DNA from 2 places in the Holdemania filiformis genome. Region 1 is predicted to be linked to the other one. Evidence: predicted binding sites of a transcription regulator. Region 1 holds the regulator's gene; the other holds the start of a gene.
What was found. Region 1 encodes Rex, which represses fermentation and respiration genes when NADH is low (regulators of the CRP and FNR family bind a similar motif). Its sites were predicted from a motif close to GTGAANNNNTTCAC; they were not measured.
Positions count from the first base shown of each region.

Region 1 (3,776 bases):
GAGAAGGGTTGCGAAATGATTTCGCTGGAAGTTCGCGTAAGCAATGCTCCAGCTTTAACGTGTTATAAAAAATATGGTTTTGAAATCATCAATATCCGGAAAAGCTATTACCAGGATAACCATGAAGACGCGTATTTGATGATGAAGCCAATAGGAGGGAATTTATGAAACGAAATTTAATCCTGGCCATTGAGTCCAGCTGTGATGAAACGGCCGCCGCGGTGGTAGAGGACGGCTGCAAGATCTGTTCCAATATCGTTTCTTCACAGATTAACGTCCATAAAAAATACGGCGGCGTCGTTCCGGAGGTCGCTTCACGGATCCACGTTGAAAATATTTCTGTGGTCATCGAAGAAGCGCTGGCGCAGGCCGAGGTGACGATGGACGATATTTTAGCGATCGCGGTAACGCAGGGCCCCGGCCTTGTGGGTTCGCTGCATGTCGGCGTCCAGGCCGCGAAAACCCTGGCCTGGTATTACGATAAACCGCTGATCCCGCTGCATCACATCATCGGACATATTTACGCCAACCGCTTCGTCGACGAACTGCGCTTCCCGATGATTGCGCTGGTGGTGTCCGGCGGTCATACCGAGCTGGTTTGGATGAAAGATGAGTGGTCGTTTGAGATTCTCGGCACAACGCAGGACGATGCGATCGGCGAGGCGTATGACAAGGTTTCCCGAGTGATGGGAACCGGGTATCCGGGTGGTCCGGTCATTGATAAAATGGCAAAACAGGGACATCCGCATTACACCTTGCCGAAGCCGAAGACCGAGAAGCCGCTTGATTTTTCCTTCAGCGGTTTGAAATCGGCGGTCCTGCAGCTGATCGACCGGGAAAATAAAAAGGGCGAGGAACTGAACAAGGAAGATCTTTCCTACGCTTTCCAGGAAGCGGCGCTTGACACGCTGCTGAAAAAGACGATGCAGGCAGTTAAAGAATTTAAACCGAAGCAGGTCGTATTGGCAGGCGGCGTCGCGGCGAATTCCCGCCTGCGTGAGAAAATCTCGGAGATGATTCAGGAAACGCCGGAGGTTCATCTGACGATTCCGCCGTTATGGTGCTGTACGGACAATGCCGCGATGATCGGCGCCGCCGGCTGGACAGCGTATACGCACGGTTTAAACGGCTCATTGGACATCGCCGCGAACCCGTCGATGGAAATTGAAACAAGTTCAATTCATTAAATCATTCACAATTTAAAACAAGTGTGCTAGAATAATGCAGAAGGGGTTGATAGTATGCCAACAAAGTCAGTCCCTAAGGCTACACTGCAGCGTTATCCAATCTATCTGAAAGCTTTACGCAAACTCAAAAATTCCGGCGTAACCCGGATCATGTCCAAGGAGCTTTCGGAATATGTGGCCATTGAGTCCACGACGATCCGCCGGGATTTCTCATTCCTGGGATCGCTGGGGAAGCAAGGTTATGGCTATGACGTTGACCGCCTGATTGAAATATTCAACGAACAGTTGGGCATGGGATTCGACGAGAAGATTATTCTTGTCGGAGCAGGCAACCTTGGGAAAGCTTTAATGAATTACAATCGCTGGAACCATGTTGTCGGCGAGATTGTATGTGCCTTTGACATCCGTCCGGAGTCTGTCGGGAAAACGCCGATTCCGGTTTACCACGTTGATGAAATGAAGGATAAGATTCCGGAAGGCTGCCGGATTGCGATCCTGTGCGTTTCATCGAATGTTCAGGACGCGGCCGATCGTCTGATCGAATGCGGCATTACCGGGATTGTTGATTTCTCGCACGAGCATTTCCAGGTTCCTAAGGGAGTTCTGGTCAAGCCGATCGACGTCGTTTCAACGATCCAGGAATTGGTTTTTGAAACCAACAACATGAAAAAGTAGAAGGCAGCGAAAAGAGAACGATCCCATTACTGAAGCACAGCGAGCCGGGCAGGGTGAAAGCCGGAGTTCAGTCAGGGAATGCGGAACACTCTGGGAGCCGGATCGGAGAACTGAAAGTAGACGATCCCGTCGGCGGCGTTAACGCACCCTGAGGCCTGGTGATTTTGCGATCATTCGGGCGAATGAGGATGGCACCACGTTGTTCAACGTTCCTTAATCAGGAACGTTTTTTTATTTATAAATAGACAAAAGGAGAAAAGTATGCTTACATTCATGACCGTCAGAGAACTCTACGAAATGGCTTGTTCCGGCAGCACCATGGAAACCGATCAGATCGAGTATGCCCAGCTGCAGGGATGGGTCAGAACCAACCGCAACAACGGTTCGATCGGGTTTATCGAGCTGAACGATGGAACGTATTTCCGCAACGCTCAGCTTGTTTACTCTTCCGATCTGGCCAATTTTCAGGATGTATCCAAATATCTGACAGGCACGGCGCTGACTGTTACGGGGAAAGTCGTACTGACCCCGCAGGCGAAGCAGCCATTTGAGCTGCAGGTCACAGAAGTGATTTTGGAAGGCGCCTGCGACAACACCTACCCGTTGCAGAAAAAACGGCATTCGTTTGAGTATCTGCGCGAGATCGGACATCTGCGTCCGCGCAGCAACACGTTCAACGCGGTTTTCCGCGTCCGCTCCGTCCTGGCGATGGCGATTCACGAGTTTTTCCAGGATCAGGGCTTTGTCTACGTTAACGCCCCGATCATTACCGGCAACGACGCAGAAGGCGCAGGCGAGGTCTTTACCGTCACTACCCGCGATGACGGCAACTATGAAGAGGACTTCTTCGGCAAGAAGGCAAACCTCACGGTTTCTGGTCAGCTGCAGGCGGAAGCGTTTGCGATGGCTTTCCGCGACGTTTACACCTTTGGTCCCACCTTCCGTGCGGAAAACTCCAACACAACAACCCATGCTTCTGAATTCTGGATGGTAGAACCGGAAATTGCGTTCGCGGATCTGGAAGATGATATGGATCTGATTGAAGATATGATCAAATACTGCATTCAGTACGTGTTGGATAACTGCCCGGAGGAAATGAAATTCTTCAACCAGTTTATCGACAACACGTTACTGGAACGCCTGAACCATGTACTGAACAGTGAATTCGTGCGGATGCCGTACACGGAGGCGATCGATCATCTGTTGAAGGCCAAGAAAAAGTTTGAAAACCCGGTTTCCTGGGGCGTCGATCTCAATACGGAACATGAGCGTTATCTGTGCGAAGAAGTCGTAAAGGGACCGGTCTTCCTGATCGATTATCCGAAGGATATCAAAGCGTTCTATATGCGGATGAACGACGATGGGACAACCGTGGCGGCCTGTGATTTGTTGGTGCCGGCGGTCGGCGAACTGGTCGGCGGTTCCCAGCGTGAAGAACGGCTGGAAGTCCTGCAGAACCGGATGAAGGAAATGGGCGTTCACGAAGCGGGACTGCAATGGTATCTGGATCTGCGCCGTTACGGCGGCTGTCAGCACGCGGGCTTTGGGCTTGGCTTTGAACGGTTCATCATGTATGTTACCGGGATGCAGAATATCCGCGACGTGATTCCGTTTGCCCGTACGCCGAAAAACTTATTGTTCTGATTGAGTTTTTCTTCGATCAACCTATCTGCAAATTAAAATAATCTTACTGAAGATTACTCCATGAAAAAGAGTTAAAAATCGTTTGGATTTTTAACTCTTTTCTCTTTATACAATATTTCCAAAGTTAACGATTAAGAACGGTCTGTTTCATTTGAACCTTTTGATTCGCTTTGTCATGGATCTGCCTTTGAAAATCCTCCGGTGTATGAATCGCATCCAAGCTTTGAATAAGGTCCAAAAGCTTTTCTTCGTCAAGTTCGTCAATTTGTT
Region 1 is NZ_QRUP01000001.1:406,762-410,537, reverse strand. Features, by position in the region: gene rimI (ribosomal protein S18-alanine N-acetyltransferase) at 1-168, shown strand, start outside; gene tsaD (tRNA (adenosine(37)-N6)-threonylcarbamoyltransferase complex transferase subunit TsaD) at 165-1,187, shown strand; gene DWY25_RS02055 (redox-sensing transcriptional repressor Rex) at 1,242-1,862, shown strand; gene asnS (asparagine--tRNA ligase) at 2,124-3,506, shown strand; gene DWY25_RS02045 (hypothetical protein) at 3,631-3,776, opposite strand, start outside.

Region 2 (3,776 bases), on a different contig from region 1:
GGCGTAACAGCCCCAGCGGCAGGTAATTTCAGGGTTTTCAACCGGCGAAATCGCCTGAATCCGGGCTACGGCGTCAGCACCGTCCGCTACCGGATACGGCTGAAGAAGCTGATCTGAAGTCAGTTTTACAAAGATCCGGTCTTCCGGCATGAAGCAGGTCACGGATTCCGGGATTTCCCCGAATTCCAGCTGCGCCAGGGATTCTGCGCCCCTCTGCATATCGGTCAGCGTCATCGCTTCGCCTGATGCTGAAATCCATGACTCGGCCCGCACGGTGACCGGAACCTCCATACCCATTGATTCCAGCGCTTTTTTCGAGCCTTCGCACCAGACTTTGATTTCACCAGTGTTCACCAGTTCCACAGGCGTTGCTTCATTTTGAAGCAGCGTCAGCTTCATCGTCATTTCCCAGCCGGACTGGGCATCCGGTTTCAACATCATGCCGGCGCTGATCCCGGCGCAGATGACGACGATGCCTGCGGCGATGAGCCACGGCGTTCTCTTTTTATTCACAATCCATCCCATCCTTTCTTTCAAACGCTTCCGCGTTCTTTTACTGTTAAGACATTGCAGAGCGCTCTGATCGTGGTCTGCGCTGAAGGAAAGCAACAGATTTGCATAGTCGATTCGTTCTTTCTGCGGCTTGTTCTCCAGCAGCTTTTCATCGATAAAATATTCCAGATCCAGGCGCAGCTGGTTCATCATCAGACGCACCAGCGGATTAAACCAGTAGACGATCTCCAACAGCTGGATGAATCCCAGAAACCACGGATGTCCGTACTTTACATGCAGACATTCATGATCAAGCATCATTCTCCGCTGTGCTTGTGTTCGTTCTTCAAAATCTGCGCCCAAGACCAGCCGCGGCATCAAGTTGCCATAGATCGCACAGCTGTGGACGCTCATACTCTGCCGGACAGGAATCCGCAGACAACGATTGATCTCCATCTGACGCACCGCTTCTTCACGCAGATCGTGAGAACAAGGCTGTAACCCTAACCGTTTTTTCAGTTTCACCCGGGCAATGACATTTACCCCTGTCATGATGACCATTCCCAGTATCCAGAGCATCACCAGCCCCTCTCCCCAGGTCCAGTTTGACGGTGTCGGACTGTCCTGCGGCAGCGGGAGCGCATCTTGAGTTGGAGGAATGATCATCGGCGCGGCTTCAATTTGTTCCACTGTTTCCGCGAATGAATCCGCCAGCGGGATGGCCGTCAGTTTCTGATACGGGCTATGTACCGACGTCCGCTGAATGGGGATTGCCAACTGAAGAAGCAGCGGAACCCACAGCAGCAGCCGGGCCGTTTTCCCCAGCTTTCGGAAAACTTTCCGCCGCAAGGCCAACAGAATCAAAATCAGCGGACTGATCATGATCGAGATTTCAATCAGGCGTATCACGCCATGTTCCAGCATCGCTTTCCCTCCTTCCTGATTTTCTTTTTCTGGTCAAACTTTTTACCTGAATGCAAGCGGGAGCCTTTCCCGCCCCGATCTTTAACACAGATTGGCTTAACAACACAATCTTTAAGAAGCTTAGATCAAGCGGTGGAAGACAAACTGTTAGCGGCGGAACAGAATATCCGAATTGACGCGAAGGCCGTCAACCATCAGAAAGAAATGGACGTGGATATACGGAGATTTTCCAGTGGAACCTATGATTCCCACTTTTTCACCCCGCTTGACGTTCTGACCTTCTTCAACTTGGATATCGCCCAGATGAATATAATAGCTGAGCACCTCGTCGCCATGATCGATGACCAGAAATTTCCCGTTCATCGACGAATAGCTGACTTCCGTCACGACGCCATCCGCGACCGCCAACACAGCCGCCTGATCATTGTCCGGATCCGTCGCATCCGTGGCCTGATGACCTGCGTAACAGCCCCACCGGCACAGCACGATTGGATTTTCAAGCGGCGGCTGAGCGCCTTTTTGCACCGCTTTTTCCGGCAATTGCGGAGAGGGTTGGTCATGTGGCAGACCGCTGACAAGCAACGACAGCCGGGTTTCCTTACCGCTGCAGGCCAGTCCGTTCGTTTCCGGCAGCGTCCACTGAATTTCAGCTTCCGCCTGGCCGAAAGCGAGCGTTTGTAAGCTCACGGTTTTCCCATCCTGAATTAACGTAGCTGTGTCGATTCCTGCATGAATCGTCATTTCATCAAGCTGCTCCAGCGCGGATGGCTTTCCCTGGCATTGATAATGAACTTCCGGCGACTGCGCATAAACGGAGTATTCATACGCCTGCAGCCCGATCACGTCGAGGGCCACGGTGCCTTCCCGCGTCGCTAACGGCTTAGGTTTCAGCAGCATCGCTCCGCACAAACCGCACAAACAGATGACGATCAATCCCGCAATCAGCCCCGATATCCGGTTCTTCCTTAAAATCTGGCTGAGGCGTTCTTTCAGCTGCTGCTTTTCCTCGCTGCCGCTGAGTCCTTGCAGCGCTTTATGCCGCGGTCCTGCCGCCGCGTTTAAAATCATCGCGGCATAATGACAGCGAACCGGCTGCGGCTGATTTTTCAGCAGACGATCGTCGATCTGCAATTCAAGATCCTGCCGGATTTCTCTCATCATCAACCAGACCAGCGGATTAAACCAATAGAGGATCTCAACAAGCCGCAGAATCCCGCACAGCCACGGATGACCATAACGTAGATGCAGACATTCATGCCGGATCATCAGCTCCTGATCTTCCGCCGGCCAGTCTGCCCAGCGCTCGCTGATGATCAGCCGCGGAAATAGATGTCCATAGACAGCGCAGCTGGTGATTTCCGGACTTTCCAACACCGCCACATTCCGGCATCCCGCATGGGCCAGCAATTCACGAATCTGCACTGTTTTTTCATCGGCGCAACCGTGGGCCTGCAGCCGCCGGCGCAGACGAAGCTGCGAAATAAAATTCACTAAGATCAGAACCGCGATCCCGCCCAGCCAGATCTTCACCGCACTATCCATTATCAGATCGGCTTTAACGACAGGAGAGGGATCATGGAATTCCGCGGCCGTTCTCTTTTCCTCTGTCATTTCTTCCAGTGGAATTTCCTGATAGGAAGACTCGTGGGTCAACAGATTCAGCTGGACTTCGTCCGCAACCAGCTGATAAGGACTGCGCCGGGTTTGCCAGGAAACCGGAACGATCAGCTGAATGATTAACGGAAGCCACAACAACAGCCGGGCAGTTGGGCCAAGCCGGCGCAGAATATTTTTTCTCAGCAGGAAGATGAAGATAATCAGCGGACTGATCATCAACGAGATTTCCAAAAGCCGCTGCAGACTATTTTTCAGCATCGCGGATCATTTCCTTCAGTTCTTCCAGCTCGTCTTCATTCAGCTGGACTTCTTCCATAAAGTTCAGCATCATTCGGCTCATCGAACCGTTGAACAGCTTATCGGCCAGACTTTTCTGCGTCTGCCGCGTATAATCCCGGCGGCTGATCGCCGGACTGTATAGAATTTCACGCGAGCTGCGGTCAGCTGTCACGGCCTGCTTTTCCTCGCAGCGGTGGATTAACGTACGGATTGTCTTGGCATTCCAGTCCTTTTGTTTGGAAACCTCCTCGACAATCTGATTCGCGGTCAAGGGTTCCCGCAGCCACAGAACTTTGAGTACTTCTAATTCAGCATCTGTGATTTTTTCGGCGTTCATCAACGTCCCTCCCTTCAGATTACAATTGTAATACATTTATATATTACAATTGTAATCCTGTCCTGTCAAGCGAATTCATAAAAACGTCCGGCTTGTGCCGGACGCTCTGTTTATTCCTGGATTCCCA
Region 2 is NZ_QRUP01000002.1:72,203-75,978, reverse strand. Features, by position in the region: gene DWY25_RS02395 (M56 family metallopeptidase) at 1-1,416, opposite strand, end outside; gene DWY25_RS02390 (M56 family metallopeptidase) at 1,564-3,291, opposite strand; gene DWY25_RS02385 (BlaI/MecI/CopY family transcriptional regulator) at 3,278-3,649, opposite strand; gene DWY25_RS02380 (NAD-dependent epimerase/dehydratase family protein) at 3,760-3,776, opposite strand, start outside.
Region 2: DWY25_RS02395 (M56 family metallopeptidase) is a predicted target of Rex. The motif match lies at 1,449-1,462, and genes of this name have one in related genera.